DNA from 3 places in the Cupriavidus sp. USMAA2-4 genome. Region 3 is predicted to be linked to each of the others. Evidence: predicted binding sites of a transcription regulator. Region 3 holds the regulator's gene; each other region holds the start of a gene.
What was found. The regulator sigma-54, encoded in region 3, starts transcription at its own class of promoters, with help from an activator protein. The targets are predictions, from matches to a motif close to TGGCANGNAANCTGCTTT.
Positions count from the first base shown of each region.

Region 1: a site for sigma-54 is predicted at 3,016-3,033, ahead of BKK79_RS25925 (nitrate- and nitrite sensing domain-containing protein). Genes of this name have one in related genera too.
Region 2: a site for sigma-54 is predicted at 1,939-1,956, ahead of BKK79_RS31730 (ammonium transporter). Genes of this name have one in related genera too.

Region 1 is NZ_CP017749.1:1,318,935-1,323,925, reverse strand. Features, by position in the region: gene BKK79_RS25935 (bifunctional protein-serine/threonine kinase/phosphatase) at 1-429, opposite strand, end outside; gene BKK79_RS25930 (formate/nitrite transporter family protein) at 439-1,275, opposite strand; gene BKK79_RS25925 (nitrate- and nitrite sensing domain-containing protein) at 1,590-2,921, opposite strand; gene BKK79_RS25920 (TetR/AcrR family transcriptional regulator) at 3,222-3,953, shown strand; gene BKK79_RS25915 (hypothetical protein) at 3,968-4,991, opposite strand, start outside.
Region 2 is NZ_CP017749.1:2,673,621-2,678,611, reverse strand. Features, by position in the region: gene BKK79_RS31745 (CreA family protein) at 1-469, opposite strand, end outside; gene BKK79_RS31740 (acyl-CoA thioesterase) at 480-968, opposite strand; gene BKK79_RS31735 (HU family DNA-binding protein) at 1,133-1,414, opposite strand; gene BKK79_RS31730 (ammonium transporter) at 1,988-3,190, shown strand; gene BKK79_RS31725 (mechanosensitive ion channel family protein) at 3,407-4,258, shown strand; gene BKK79_RS31720 (Bcr/CflA family multidrug efflux MFS transporter) at 4,309-4,991, opposite strand, start outside.
Region 3 is NZ_CP017748.1:1,970,151-1,975,141, forward strand. Features, by position in the region: gene lptA (lipopolysaccharide transport periplasmic protein LptA) at 1-267, shown strand, start outside; gene lptB (LPS export ABC transporter ATP-binding protein) at 323-1,117, shown strand; gene BKK79_RS08610 (RNA polymerase factor sigma-54) at 1,218-2,693, shown strand; gene hpf (ribosome hibernation-promoting factor, HPF/YfiA family) at 2,743-3,093, shown strand; gene ptsN (PTS IIA-like nitrogen regulatory protein PtsN) at 3,479-3,934, shown strand; gene hprK (HPr(Ser) kinase/phosphatase) at 4,014-4,985, shown strand.

The sequences.
Region 1 (4,991 bases), on a different replicon from region 3:
CTGCTCCCAGGCCTGTGCATGCAGGCGGTAGACGCGCGCGTCGCCCACGTGCAGCAGATGGACGTCGCGGCCCTTGAAGATCAGCGCGCTGAAGGTGCAGACGTAGCCACGCTCTTTGTCGAAGCGCGCATCGCCGCGCTGGTTCTGCGCGTGCAGCCAGGAATTGGTCGCGGCGAGCACGCACTGCGCCGCGCGGCGCACGCTCCAGGCCTCGCTCGTGCCATAGTAGTCTTCGAGAAAGCCGCGCACCGCCGCGGCGCTCGCCACCTGGCTGACGGCGCTGCTGCCGATGCCGTCGGCCAGCGCCACGGCGATGCCCTTGGCGCTGCGCTGCGGCTCGGCGGGCAGCGCGGCGCCGTGGAAATCCTGGTTGACGCGCTTGCACCCGGCTTGCGAATGCTGGCCGACCGCCACGCGCAGCGCGTCCATCGCACGGCCTCAGACGGCGGCGCGCTTGGCCGGGGCAGCCGGAACGCGCTTGGGCGCGGTCTTGTAGTGCGTGCTGTACAGCGTCGCGCCGACGAAGGTCAGGCCGCCGACGACATTGCCCACCACGGTGGGAATCTCGTTCCACAGCAGATAGTCCATCAGGGTGAAATGGCCACCCAGCATCAGGCCCGAGGGAAACAGGAACATGTTGACCACCGAGTGCTCGAAGCCCATGTAGAAGAACACCAGGATGGGCATCCACATGGCGATGACCTTGCCCGACACCGAGGTCGACATCATCGCAGCGACCACGCCGGTCGACACCATCCAGTTGCACATCACGCCGCGGATGAACAGCGTCAGCATGCCGGCCGCGCCGTGGGCCGCGTAGCCCAGCGTGCGGCTCTCGCCGATGCTGCCGATCTTCTGGCCGATCAGGTTGGGCGCTTCGGAAAAGCCATAGGTGAAGATGATGGCCATGAAGACCGCCACGGTCAGCGCGCCGGCAAAGTTGCCGGCGAAGACCAGGGTCCAGTTGCGCATGACGCCGCCCCAGGTGGCGCCCGGGCGCTGGTCGAGCACGGCCAGCGGCGCCAGGGTGAAGACGCCGGTCAGCAGGTCGAAGCCCAGCAGGTAGAGCATGCAGAAGCCCACCGGGAACAGCAGCGAGCCGACCAGCGGATTGCCCGTGTTGACGGTGACGCTGACCGCGAAGGCCGCGGACAGCGCGAGGATGGCGCCGGCCATATAGGCGCGGATCAAGGTATCCCGGGTCGACATGAGCAACTTGGACTCACCGGCATCGACCATCTTGGAGACGAACTCGGCAGGGGCTAGGTAGGCCATCGGAATTTCCTCTGAGCGGTAGGACAAAGAAAAAAAAGCGTCCGCGTCCACGCACCGGCCGCAGCCGATGCGTGGACGGGACGCCGTTATCCACGTATTCCTGTCGCCCGCGCCGCACGATTCGCGATGCCTCGCCTCGCCGCGCACGGGGGCAACCTCACCAAGCCATCATTAGCCTGATGCCCTGCCCTTACGCACGTTCCGTGCCCGACCCGCAGGGCCGGCGCCGCCCGCCCCATCGCGCCGCACGGGCGCAGGCGTGCCGCCGCCGCACACATACGGTGCAGGGGCACGGTAAGCGCACACCGGCACGCTCAACTCCGGTGCGGCGGCCGGGCGCGCCCGCTTGCCGGCGCTGCCAGTTCCGGCATGGCAAGCGTCGCCTCGGCGACATCGACCAGCCTGCGGTTATGGTCCATCGACGCCTTCTGCAAGGCGCGGAAGGCATCCTCCTCGCTCATGCCCAGGCGCGACATCAGCGCGCGCTTGGCACGCTCGATGACCTTGCGCTCGTGCAAGGCGCGCCGCGCCGTATCCAGTTCCACCTCGACACGCGCCAGCCGCGAGGACTGCGCCTGCAGCAGGGTCTTGAGCGCCGCCACCGTGGGCTGGTCGGCGCCGCCCGGCACCGCCGAGGCAGGTCCATCCGCCACGCCCGGCAGCACCGGCACCGCCTCGACCTGCGCGGCTTCTTCGAAGAAACAGGCCACGGCGTGGGTATGGGGCGGCGGGTTGTCGCGCAATTGGCGCAGCAAGCCCTCGGAATCCTGCAGCTCTTGCTCCGATGCCTGGATCTGCGCCTCGCAGGCCTGGCGCAGCGCTTGCGCCAGGCCGACCTCCACCTGCCACAGGCCGGCGATGCGCTCGCTGCTCGCCTCGAACCAGTTCTCGCTGAGCTGGCCGTCGAGCGCGGCTCCCGGCTTTGCCGTGCACAGCGCGCGGCGCAGGCGTTCCAGCGCCGCCACGTGCGGCTGCAGTTGATGCCGCTGCCACCAGGCGAGCTGGCTCGGCTCGGCGAAATCCTCGAACACCTGCAGGCTGCGTTCCTGCGCGTCGATCAAATGGAGGATGCGCTGCTGCGGATCGGCGCTGCACTGTCCCGATGCGAACAGCTGGGCCCCGACCGCGCGCTCCTGCCCCGCCAGTTCCTTGCCCTGCACCACGTGCACCAGCGCGACCAGCAGGCGCGAGATACCCGGCTGCAGGGCCACGTCGGCCAGGTGGAAGATCAGCTCGACCATGCCCGCGATCACGCGGCTGAATGCCGCCACCGCGTCATGCGCCGAGATGCCGCGCTGGCCGATGCGCTGGCGCAGCCCGGCCAGCGTGTCCAGGTCGAGCAGCACCCAGGCGATCAACGACAGCATGCGCGCAGAGCTGCCCTGGGCGGGATCGAGCTGTTCCATGAAGCGCTGGCGCAGCGTCGCCTCGAGCGGCTCGGCCTGAGCCGTCGCGTCTTGCCGTTCCTGGCCGAAGCGCATGCCGCCGGAAGCCACATAGAGGCTGCTGGCGCCACGCTCGCGCTGCAACGCGTCGATCAGGCGGCCGATCAGGTCCACCAGCTCGATGCGCGCAGCCATCCGCTGCAGGCCCTCGATCTCGAGTTGCTTGGCGCGCAGGACGAATTGGAAGACGGGCAATGGCATCGGCGAAAGCGGGTGTCGCGTTGCGGGAAGCAGGTTGGCGCACCTGCCCTGCCTGCCACATCGGCAGGCAGGCGTACGCCGACTCGACTGGCATCAAGCAAGCTCCATGCCCATGGCCGGCACGCGACGCTCCGGACGACGACGGCCATCTGTGCCGAGTGCGGCACCGGCGCGCCCGGCCTCCCGCCCGCGACCGGAAGCCATGCGGGCCATGCCGCAGAGAAGCCGCGACGGCACGCATGGCATCGGTATACTGGCGGCCTCGATCCGTACAGCAACGCGGCGTCACGCCGCTGACATATGAGCACCCCGACCGCAAGAAAGAGCGCGGCAGCCGGAACCCGGGCCCGGCAGGCACAGGACACCCGTGCCAAGATCCTCAAGGCAGCCATCAAGGTCTTCGCCCAGCGCGGCTACGAAGGCGGCCGCGTGGAACGCATCTCGTCGCTGGCCAAGACCTACGACCGGATGATCTATTACTACTTCGGCAGCAAGGAGAAACTCTTCGTCGAAGTGCTCGAGACCATCTATGCCCAGCTCAACGAAGCCGAGCAGAAGCTGGAACTCGATACCGAGGACCCGGTGCGGGCACTGTCCCAGCTGATCGACTTCGTCTGGCACTACTACCTCGAGCATCCTGAATTCGTCGCCATCCTGTCCAGCGAGAACATGAGCCAGGGCAAGCATGCGAAGAAGTCGGAACGGCTGCGCGACATCTCGCGCTATGCGCTGTCGGTGCTGGACGGCATCCTCGCGCGTGGCAAGGCCGCTGGCACCTTCCGTGCAGATTCACAGGCGCGCGACATCTACCTGGTGATCGCCTCGCTCGGCTACTTCTACAACTCGAACCACCACACGCTGAGCGCCTTCCTTGGCGAGGCGATGATGAGCCAGCCGGCGCTCGCCCATTGGCGCGAGGTGATCCAGGCGACCGTGATGCGCACGGTGTGCGTGGTGGCGCCGGACAGCAGCGCGCCGGCGGCACCCGGCGGCGCGAAGGCCGCCCGCGCCCGCAGCGCGCGCAAGGCTTAGGCCTGCGGCCATCGCTACAGCGCGAACAGGGTCCGCGCCACCGCGTCGCCGTGCGGGCCGCCACCGAATACGCGCGCGCCGATGGCCAGGCCCAGCGCACGGTAACTCTCCCACTGCGCCTCGTCGAAGAACTGGTCGGCGGTCGGCTCCTGCGGGAAGGCCGGGCGGGTGGCGGCATACTCGGCGACATCGAGCGGCGCGCAGGCCGTCAGGCGCGGCTTGAGCAGCACGATGCGGCACACGGGCTGGCGCGGCTGCGCATCGGCGGCACGGAAGACCTGCAGCAGCAGCGCGCATTTGCCGGCGCCGGCCGGCCCCGGCTCCGGCTGCGCGGCTGCGCGGAAATCCTCCGGCACGCCGAACACCTGCCCCAGCACGGGATCCGCCGCGGCGCCGGCGTCGACGGCGATCTCCAGGCCGTGGTCGATGCGCGCCAGCCGCACCAGGTTGGCCAGGTCGCCGAAGCGGTAGTCCGGATCGCAGCCGCAATCGCACAGCACGATCAGGCTGACGGTGCGCTCGGGACGCAGCAGTTCGTAGACGGCGGTGTTCTCGAAGTGGCCGCCATCCGACAGGTACTGCCAGCCGCGCTGCGTGCCGTGGAAGCGCGCGGCCAGTTCGCAGCCGAGGTAGTACTGCGTGCGGAACAAGGCGATCAGGCGCCCCAGCCAGGGATGCGTGGCGCGGTCGGCCTGGCGCCGCACCGCGTGCGCGCCATGCCCGGCATCGAGCGGGTAGGAGGGCCACCACACGCCCAGGCGCAGGTTGGCCAGCCCGAGCAGCAGCGACGTCCCCAGCGTGGTGGCGCGGCCCAGCCCGGTCGAGATCGCCGCGCCGGAGATGGCCACCCAGTCGCCCACCCCCTGTGCCTGCGTCAGCTCGCTCGCCAAGGCCTTGCCGCTGGCGGGATGATAGGGCTGCCCGTCGACCGTGAAGCGCACATAGTTGTCCGTCGGCAGAAAGGCCGAGCCGTGCGGCACGCTGCCGGCGCCGGGCGCCACGCAAAGGGGCTTGCCCTTGCGATCGCGCTGCACCAAT
Region 2 (4,991 bases), on a different replicon from region 3:
ATTTGACCGGGATCGGCGTGGCCGCTTCGACCGGCACCGCGGTGACGCTGTTCTGCGGGCTGCCACTGACGATGCGGTCGGAATAGGTCAGGTAGACCAGGGTGTTGCGCTTGCGGTCGACCGCGCGCACCACGTGCAAGGTCTTGAACAGGATGGACATCCGCTCCGAGAACACATTGTCCTGCTGGCGCAGCGGTGCCTTGAAGGCGATCGGCCCGACCTGGCGGCAGGCGATCGAGGCCTCCGGCGGATCCTCGGCCATGCCCAGCGTGCCCTTGATGCCGCCGGTGCGCGCACGCGAGACATAGCAGGTGACGCCAGCCACCTGCGGATCGTCATAAGCTTCGATGACGACCTTGTCGGAACCGGTCACGCGGAAATTGGTGCTGACGCTGCCGATCTCCTCGGCCTGCGCCGCCGCGGCCGCCAGCAGGAAGCCGGCGGCCAGCACGCTGGCAATGGTGCGCATCGCGTCTCCCTCAGGCCGCCGGGGCGGCCTTGATCTGGTGCTGGCGCGCCTCCATTTCCTGGCGCAGCGCGCGCCGCTGCTGAGCGGCGGCGAAGCGCTCGCGCTCGACCTTGTCGCGGGGCTGCAGCGGCGGCACCTCGGTCGGCTTGCCGTCGTCGTCGACCGCCACCATGGTGAAATAGCAGCTGTTGGTGTGGCGCACCAGCTTGCTGCGGATGTTCTCGGTCACCACCTTGATGCCGATCTCCATCGAGCTGCGCCCGGTGAAGTTGACCGCCGCCAGGAAGGTCACCAGTTCGCCTACGTGGATGGGCTGGCGGAAGGTCACCTGGTCCACCGAGAGGGTGACCACGTAGCTGCCGGCATAGCGGCTGGCACAGGCATAGGCCACCATGTCGAGATACTTCAGGATCGTGCCTCCGTGCACATTGCCGGAGAAATTGGCCATGTCCGGCGTCATCAGCACGGTCATGGAAAGCTGGTGGGGCAATTCGTTCATGATGCTACCTGGTGCCAAGGAAAGGTCGGCGCCCGCAGGGCGCGGCCCGGCCAGTGTACCGCCGGAACAGGCTGCCGGCCGTGACACGGCGCGGCGTCATCGCGCCGCAAAATGAAAAGCGGCCGCAAAGGCCGCTCTATCGCGAAGCATGAACCGCGGACGGCTTACTTCTTCTTGTTCACAGCGTCCTTGAAACCTTGACCAGCCGCGAACTTGACCGTCTTCGCAGCCGGAATCTTGATCGTCTCGCCGGTGCGCGGGTTACGGCCGGTGCGCGCTGCGCGCTTGCCCGAGCTGAAGCTGCCGAAGCCCACCAGCGTCACCGAGTCACCCTTGGAGACTGCCTTCTTGATATTGTCCAGCGCGGCATTCAGCGCGCGCTCTGCTGCAGCATTGCTCAGTTCCGCGTCCGCGGCGATGGCAGATACCAGTTCACCTTTATTCATGGCTGATTTCCCTTGTTGGTCGTCTTCACCGGCCCCGCCTCCAGGCGGCAGTTCACCGATCGGCGCAGTCTAATCTGCCCTTTGCGCCGAGAGCAATCCCCAGTGGCACCGACGCAACGAAAAAAACCCGCAAATCCTTCGCCGGCGCGCCTTTGTAGCGGATTTAGGCAGCTGGCAGGGCTATTCGCACGCGTCCCGGAATGCAAACAATGGCAATGACGCCGGCATGATCGGCGCCTCCGGTGCGACCGATGCCGCCGATGCGTCCGCCGATGAACGCAGGCCATGCGTCTCCCCGCCTGGTCTGGTCTCCCCGTCGGCGGCCATGCACCGGACCGGCTCCGGCGCGCCCGGCGCACGCCCCATTCTGGCGCTGCGCCCCGATTAGGTGCACAAAGCCAAAGCAGGCCGCTCCGAATCGGTGCGCACGGACCCGCCTCGATGCGGCGGCTTGTCCCGGGACTTCCGCCACAACCCCCACTACGGTGCGTCTGCACCATGCCATGGTGCGACCGGCCCCAACTTGGAACGCTTTTTGCATACCCATGCGCCTATTTTGAGCATGAGGGACTCATGGACAACTGGAAGAGCGGCACCGACGCCCTGTTCATCCTGCTAGGCGCGATCATGGTGCTGGCCATGCACGCCGGTTTCGCCTTTCTCGAACTGGGCACGGTACGGAAGAAAAACCAGGTCAACGCCCTGGTCAAAATCCTGGTGGATTTCGCGGTTTCCACTATTGCGTATTTTTTCATCGGCTATACGGTGGCCTATGGCGTGAATTTCATGGTCGGCGCCGACGTGCTGGCACAGAACAGCGGCTATGAACTGGTGAAATTCTTCTTCCTGGCCACCTTTGCCGCGGCCATCCCGGCGATTATCTCGGGCGGCATTGCCGAGCGCTCCCGTTTCACGCCTCAGTTGATGGCCACCTTCGTACTGGTCGGATTCGTCTACCCCTTCTTCGAAGGCATCGCCTGGAACCAGCGCCTGGGCGTCCAGCAATGGATCACCACGCTGACCGGCGTGCCCTTCCATGACTTCGCCGGCTCGGTCGTGGTGCACGCCGTGGGCGGCTGGATCGCGCTGCCCGCCGTGCTGCTGCTGGGCGCGCGGCGCGGCCGCTACCAGAAAGATGGGCGCATCAGCGCGCATCCGCCGTCGAACATCCCGTTTCTCGCGCTGGGCGCCTGGGTGCTTGCGGTGGGCTGGTTCGGCTTCAACGTGATGAGCGCGCAGAGCATCGACAAGATCAGCGGGCTGGTCGCCATCAATTCGCTGATGGCCATGGTGGGCGGCACCCTGGCTGCCTGGTGGGCCGGGCGCAACGATCCGGGCTTCGCCTACAACGGCCCGCTGGCCGGCCTGGTGGCGGTCTGCGCCGGCTCGGACCTGATGCACCCGCTGGGCGCGCTGGCCACCGGCGCGGTTGCCGGTGTGCTGTTCGTCTACCTGTTCACGCTGGCGCAGAACAAATGGCATATCGACGATGTGCTCGGCGTATGGCCCCTGCACGGTCTGTGCGGGGCCTGGGGCGGCATCGCCGCCGGCATCTTCGGTGCCCGCGCGCTGGGCGGCATCGGCGGCGTATCGCTGCTGGCCCAACTGATCGGCACGGTACTGGGCATCGTCATCGCCCTGGTCGGCGGCACGGTGGTCTATGGCACGCTGAAGAAGTTCGTCGGCATCCGGCTCGATCCCGAAGCCGAATACAACGGCGCCGATCTGTCGCTGCACCGCATCTCCGCCACCGCGGAGCGTGAGACCAACTGGTAAACGAGAACCGGCAGACAAAGGCAGGCAGGCGCCGGGCGGCGGCAGGCCGCCCGGCGCCTTACCATTGTTTGCTTGAACTTCCGATTTTGGCAGCGCAATAATGATTTTTGCCTGCCCGGCACCGCCGCGGCAGGCAGGAATCCGCATCGATCCGTCGATCCGTCGATCCGTCGATCCGGGATCGATCTCTGTCCAGCCAGCCGGGAGAACACGCCAATGGATGCCGCAACGCTGCAGAAATTTCAGGAAACGGTTACCGCCTACGCCACCGAGTTCGGCGTCAAGATACTCTCCGCCCTCGCCTTCTGGATCGTCGGCCGCTGGCTGATCCACTTCGTCGTCGGCCTGGTGCAGAAATCCCTGTCGCGCCAGAAGGTCGATTCCACCCTGCTGCGCTACGTCGGCTCCATCGTCACCGTCACGCTCAACGTCGTGCTGGTGATCGGCATCCTCGGCTACTTCGGCATCCAGACCACCACCTTCGCCGCGCTGATCGCCGCCGCCGGCGTCGCCATCGGCATGGCCTGGTCCGGCCTGATGGCCAACTTCGCCGCCGGCGCCTTCCTGATCGTGCTGCGCCCCTTCAAGGTCGGCGACTTCGTCACCGTCGGCGGCATCACCGGCACGGTCAAGGAGATCGGCCTGTTCTCCACCACGCTCGATACGCCCGACAACGTGCTGACGGTGGTCGGCAACAACAAGATCTTCGCCGACACCATCCAGAACTTCAGCGCCAACCCCTACCGCCGCGTCGAACTCAAGGCCCAGCTCGCCGGCAGCACCGACCCGGCCGCAGCGGCCGCGCTGCTCAAGGCACGCCTCGCCGCCATCCCCAACGTGCTGGCGGAGCCGCCGGTCGACGTGGAAATCCTGGAGTTCACGCTGGTGGGACCGGTGCTGGCGGTACGGCCCTACTGCAACAACGACCACTACTGGCAGGTCTATTTCGACACCAACCGCGTGATCCGCGACACCTTCGGCCAGGCCGGCTTCGCGGCACCGATGCCGGCGCAGATGGTGGTGGTCCAGAACGGCGCCTCCGCGGTACCGGTACAGGCCGCGGCCTGAGCCTGCGGGCCCGCGCCAAACGCGCGTTCGACTTACCCGGCGCGCGCCCGTCAGGGGTGCCCTGCCCCGCGGCATCCGTAGGCGCGCATCAGCACGGCACCCACGCCACACACGCCCATCACCACCGCCAGCGGCAGCGCCGTGCCGTCATGCCACAGGCTGACCGCGGCGCCCGCCAGCGTTCCCAGCGAGAACTGCAGCGTACCCATCAGCGCCGAGGCCGTGCCGGCGCGATGGCCCTGGTGGGCCAGCGACATGGCCGAGGCATTGGGCAGGATGCAGCCCAGCGCGGCGATGAAGAGGAAGAAGCCCGCCAGCAGCACCGGCAGCGTGGCCCAGCCCGCGAGGCTGGCGCCGGCCAGTCCCAGGCCCGCCGCGCACGGCACCAGCAAGGCGCCGCGCAGGACGCGGTCCAGCGGCCTGCCGCGCACCAGCCGCGCATTGCACTGGGACATGGCGATCAGGCCGAAGGCGTTGGCGCCGAAGACGAAACCGTAGTGCGAGGGCGCGATGCCGTGCAGCTCGATCAGCACGAAGGGGGATCCGGCGATATAGGCGAACATCCCGGCCTGGGCAAAACCGGCGGACAAGGAGTAGCCGAGGAACTCGCGGTCGCGCAGCAGTTCGCCATAGCCGGCGAGCACATGGCCGAGCCGCAGCGGCGCTGCACGCGCCGGATCCAGCGACTCCTCCATGCGCAGGTGCACCAGCCACAGGATGGACAGGCTCGCCG
Region 3 (4,991 bases):
TACGACGGCAAGCAAGGCATCTCCAAGCTGATCGGCCAGGCCCGCATGGCGCGCCTGGCGGGCGGCAAGCAGATCGACGAGATCCGCGGCGCCGTGATCACCTACGACAGCAACAACGAGTACTACACGGCCAGCAGCAGCGGCGACAAAGGCGCGGTGACCTCCTCGGGACGCGTGCGCGCCGTGCTCTCGCCGCGCCAGCCGGCCAGCGCGCCGGCAGCGCCGCCGCTGGAGCTGAAGCCCGCACCCGCGCCGTCCAAGTCCTGAACCCAGCCGAACGCAACGCATCCAGCGCGCCAGGCGCTCCCAACGCACTGCCCTCATGACCGATACCCAGACCGCCCCCGCCGCCACCGCCAGCAACGGCCAGTCCGCCGGCGGCAGCACGCTGACGGTACGCCACCTGAAGAAGCGCTATGGCTCGCGCACGGTGGTCAAGGACGTCTCGCTCGACGTCAAGAGCGGCGAGGTGGTCGGCCTGCTGGGGCCCAACGGCGCCGGCAAGACCACCTCCTTCTACATGATCGTCGGCCTGGTGGCGCTGGACGAAGGCGACATCGTGCTCGACGGCCTGCACCTGAGCGGCCTGGCCATCCACGAGCGCGCGCGCATGGGCCTGTCCTACCTGCCGCAGGAGGCCTCGGTGTTCCGCAAGCTCAACGTCGAGGAGAACATCCGCGCGGTGCTGGAGCTGCAGATCGTCGACGGCAAGCCGCTGTCGGCGCAGGAGATCGAGCGCCGCCTGGACGCGCTGCTCGACGACCTGCAGATCGCCCACCTGCGCCAGAATCCCGCGCTGTCGCTGTCGGGCGGCGAGCGCCGGCGCGTGGAAATCGCGCGCGCGCTGGCTTCGGCCCCGCGCTTCATCCTGCTCGACGAACCGTTCGCCGGTGTCGACCCGATCGCGGTGGGCGAGATCCAGCGTATCGTCAGCTTCCTCAAGGCGCGCAACATCGGCGTGCTGATCACCGACCACAATGTGCGCGAGACGCTGGGCATCTGCGACCACGCCTACATCATCAGCGAGGGCGCGGTGCTGGCCGAGGGCCGCCCGCAGGAAATCATCGCCAACGAATCGGTGCGCCGGGTCTACCTAGGCGAGAACTTCCGCATGTGATGCGGTGGCCGCGCCTCGCCGGCGCGGGACCGCGACAAAGCGGCAGGAACGTTAGCAATTTTCGTTCCATCGCGCTGCGGATGGGCATAGAATAGGCCGCATGAAACCTTCGCTTCAGCTCCGCCTTTCCCAGCATCTCGCACTGACGCCACAGCTTCAGCAGTCGATCCGGCTGTTGCAGCTTTCCACGCTCGAACTGCAGCAGGAAGTCGAGCAGGCCCTGATCGAAAACCCTCTCCTCGAGCGCGAAAACGATTGGATCGAGAGCCCGCTGCGGGTGGCCGCCGATGGCAGCATCAACGTGCAGAGCGCACCCGCGCCGGCCCCGGCCGAAGCGCAGGGCAATGGCGAGGCACGCAGCGACGAGGGCGGCGGCGATGAAGAGCGCTTCGGCGACGGCGCCGACGACTACGGCAGCGACTGGAGCCTGGACGACTTCGCGCGTCGCCCCCAGGGCGACGAAGACGAGAAGGCGCCGCTGCAACTGCGCGACGCCGAGCCGACCCTGCGCGAGCACCTGATGGAACAGCTCGCGCCGCTGAAGATCTCGGCGCGCGACAAGGGCCTGGCCATCTTCCTGATCGAGTCGCTCGACGACGACGGCTACCTCAGCGCCACGCTCGAGGAGATCTGCGAAGAGCTGCCCGAAGAGCTGGAGTTCGAGATCGAGGAAGTGCAGGCCATGCTGGCCCTGCTGCAGAGCTTCGATCCACCCGGCGTGGGAGCGCGCAATGCGGCCGAATGCCTGGCGCTGCAGCTGCGGCGGCTGTCGCATCCGCAGCGCGAGCTGGCGCTGGGCATCGTCAACCACCACCTGGAACTGCTGGCCGCGCGCGATTACACGCGCTTGAAGAAGGCGCTGCAGGTGGACGAGACGGCGCTGAAGGCAGCACATGACCTGATCCGCTCGCTGGCACCGTATCCGGGCCACGCCTACAACCGTCCGCAGGCCGACTTCGTCGTGCCCGACGTGTTCGTGCGCAAGAGCGGCAGTGGCTGGATCGCCCAACTCAATCCCGACGTGATGCCGCGCCTGCGCATCAACGACATGTACGCGCAGATCCTGCGCGGCGCCAAGGGCGAATCCGGTGCCGCCGGCCTGCAGCAGAAACTGCAGGAAGCCCGCTGGCTGATCAAGAACATCCAGCAGCGCTTCGACACCATCCTGCGTGTCGCACAGGCCATTGTCGAGCGTCAAAAGAACTTCTTCAGCCACGGTGAAATTGCGATGCGCCCCTTGGTTTTGCGGGAGATTGCCGATACACTGGGATTACACGAGTCAACCATCTCTCGGGTGACGACTAACAAATACATGGCCACCCCCATGGGCACTTTCGAGCTGAAGTACTTCTTCGGCAGCCATGTGTCCACGGAAACGGGCGGCGCTGCTTCATCAACGGCTATCCGAGCCTTGATCAAGCAACTGATAGGAGCCGAAGACCCGAAGAATCCCCTGTCCGACAGCCGAATTGCCGAATTGCTGGGCGATCAGGGCTTCGTCGTGGCGCGCCGGACGGTCGCCAAGTACCGAGAAGCGCTGAAGATCCCGGCAGTCAATCTCCGCAAGTCTTTGTAGCCGAGCCGCATCGCCTGCCTGGTGTGGCTCTTTCAGAAGGAGAAGCGCTATGAACTTCAAGATCAGTGGACACCACCTGGACATCACGCCACCCCTGCGTGAGTACGTGGAAACGAAGCTGGAGCGTATCGTCAGGCATTTCGATCAAGTCATCGGCGTTAGCGTGCTGCTCTCTGTCGACAACCACAAGGAAAAGGACAGGCGTCAGTACGCGGAAATCAATCTGCATCTGAAGGGCAAGGACATCTTCGTCGAGGCGCACCACGAAGACCTGTATGCGGCGATCGACGCACTGGTCGACAAGCTGGACCGTCAGGTCATCCGGTACAAGGACCGCGTGCAGAGCCACGACCGGGAATCCGTGAAGTACCAGATGGCTGCCGCACAGATGCAGCAATAGCCAGAGAAAACAATAAGAACAATCTGCCTGATCTGCCTTGAGGCCGCCCGTCGGCCACCAGCACAAGGGCCAGACCACGAACCGCGCATAAAGCGCGGTTTTTTGCTTTTGGCGGACCGGCTCGCGTGCACGCCCCGTACACGCCCTCGTCCGGGGGAGTTCGCAAGTGGCGCGACGCAGTGTATGCTCTCCAATACATGAGTCGCCGCTACCGCCGGGACCGCGGCTTGCGCGCCGCACAAGAAGGCGGGCGGGCTGCTCTATAATGGTCCGATACTCCGCATGCCGGCGCCCGACCGGCGGAGCGAGCGGATATTCCGCCTCTTTGACCCGGCCGGGCGCGCAGCGCACCGGGCCGCTTATCTGGAATCCCTGCGCACCTGCCATGAACCGTTTGGCCAAATTGCTGCCGCCAGGCAACATCACACTCGACGTCAGCGTCACCAGCAAGAAGCGCGTCTTCGAACAGGCCGGACTCCTCTTCGAGAACAACCATGGCGTGGCGCGGGCCACGGTCACCGACAACCTGTTCGCGCGCGAGTCGCTGGGCTCGACCGGGCTGGGCGCGGGCGTGGCCATCCCGCATGGCCGCATCAAGGGCCTGAAGCAACCGCTGGCCGCCTTCATGCGTCTGGCCGAGCCGATCCCATTCGAATCGCCCGACGGCAAGCCGGTGTCGCTGCTGATCTTCCTGCTGGTACCCGAGCAGGCCACCCAGCAACATCTCGAGATCCTGTCGGAGATCGCCCAGTTGCTGTCCGACCGCGACATGCGCGAAGGCCTGGCCACCCTGCCGACGCCCGAAGCCGTGCACCAGCTCCTGACCGAATGGCATCCCTGACCGGCGCTCCGCCCGCAGGCGCGGGCCAAGGCACCGGCGGCGGGTCCTAGCGCTTTCCAGCCCCACCAGACTCCCCCGCATGGAACTCACCGGCGTTTCTTCCCAGTCCATCTTCGACGACAACGCAGCCGACCTCAAACTCTCATGGGTGGCGGGTCTCGAGGGGGCGGATCGCGCCTTCGACGTGGATTTCGCCCGCGAAGCCACCTCGGCCGCCGACCTCGTGGGCCACCTGAACCTGATCCACCCCAACCGCATCCAGGTCCTCGGCAAACCCGAGATCACCTACTACCAGCGGCTGGACGACGAGATGCGCAAGCGGCAGATGGGCGAGCTGATCCTGCTCGAGCCGCCCTTCCTGGTGGTCGCCGACGGCATGGAGCCACCGCCCGACCTGGAACTGCGCTGCACGCGCTCTTCCACACCGCTGTTCACCACGCCGGTATCCTCGGCGGCCGTGATCGACCACCTGCGCCTCTACCTGTCGCGCATCTCGGCGCCGCGCGTGACCATGCACGGGGTATTCCTCGACATTCTCGGCATGGGCGTGCTGATCATGGGCGAATCCGGCCTGGGCAAGAGCGAACTGGGCCTGGAACTGATCTCGCGCGGCCACGGCCTGGTGGCCGATGACGCGGTCGACTTCGTGCGCCTGGGTCCGGACTTCGTCGAAGGACGCTGCCCGCCATTGCTGCAGAACCTGCTCGAGGTGCGCGGCCTGGGCCTGCTCGACATCAAGACCATCTTCGGCGAGACGGCGGTGCGCCGGAAGATGAAGCTCAAGCTGGTGGTGCAACTGGTGCGCCGCAACGACGGCGAGTTCGAGCGGCTGCCGCTCGATTCGCAGTACCTGGACGTACTGGGCCTGCCGATCCACATGGTGAAGATCCAGGTTGCGGCCGGCCGCAACCTGGCGGTGCTGGTCGAGGCTGCGGTGCGCAACACCATCCTGCGCCTGCGCGGCATCGACACGCTGCGCGACTTCATGGACCGCCAGCGGGCCGCGATGCAGGCCGACGCGGTCTCGCGGGGCCAGGGAAGACTGCTCTGACGCCGG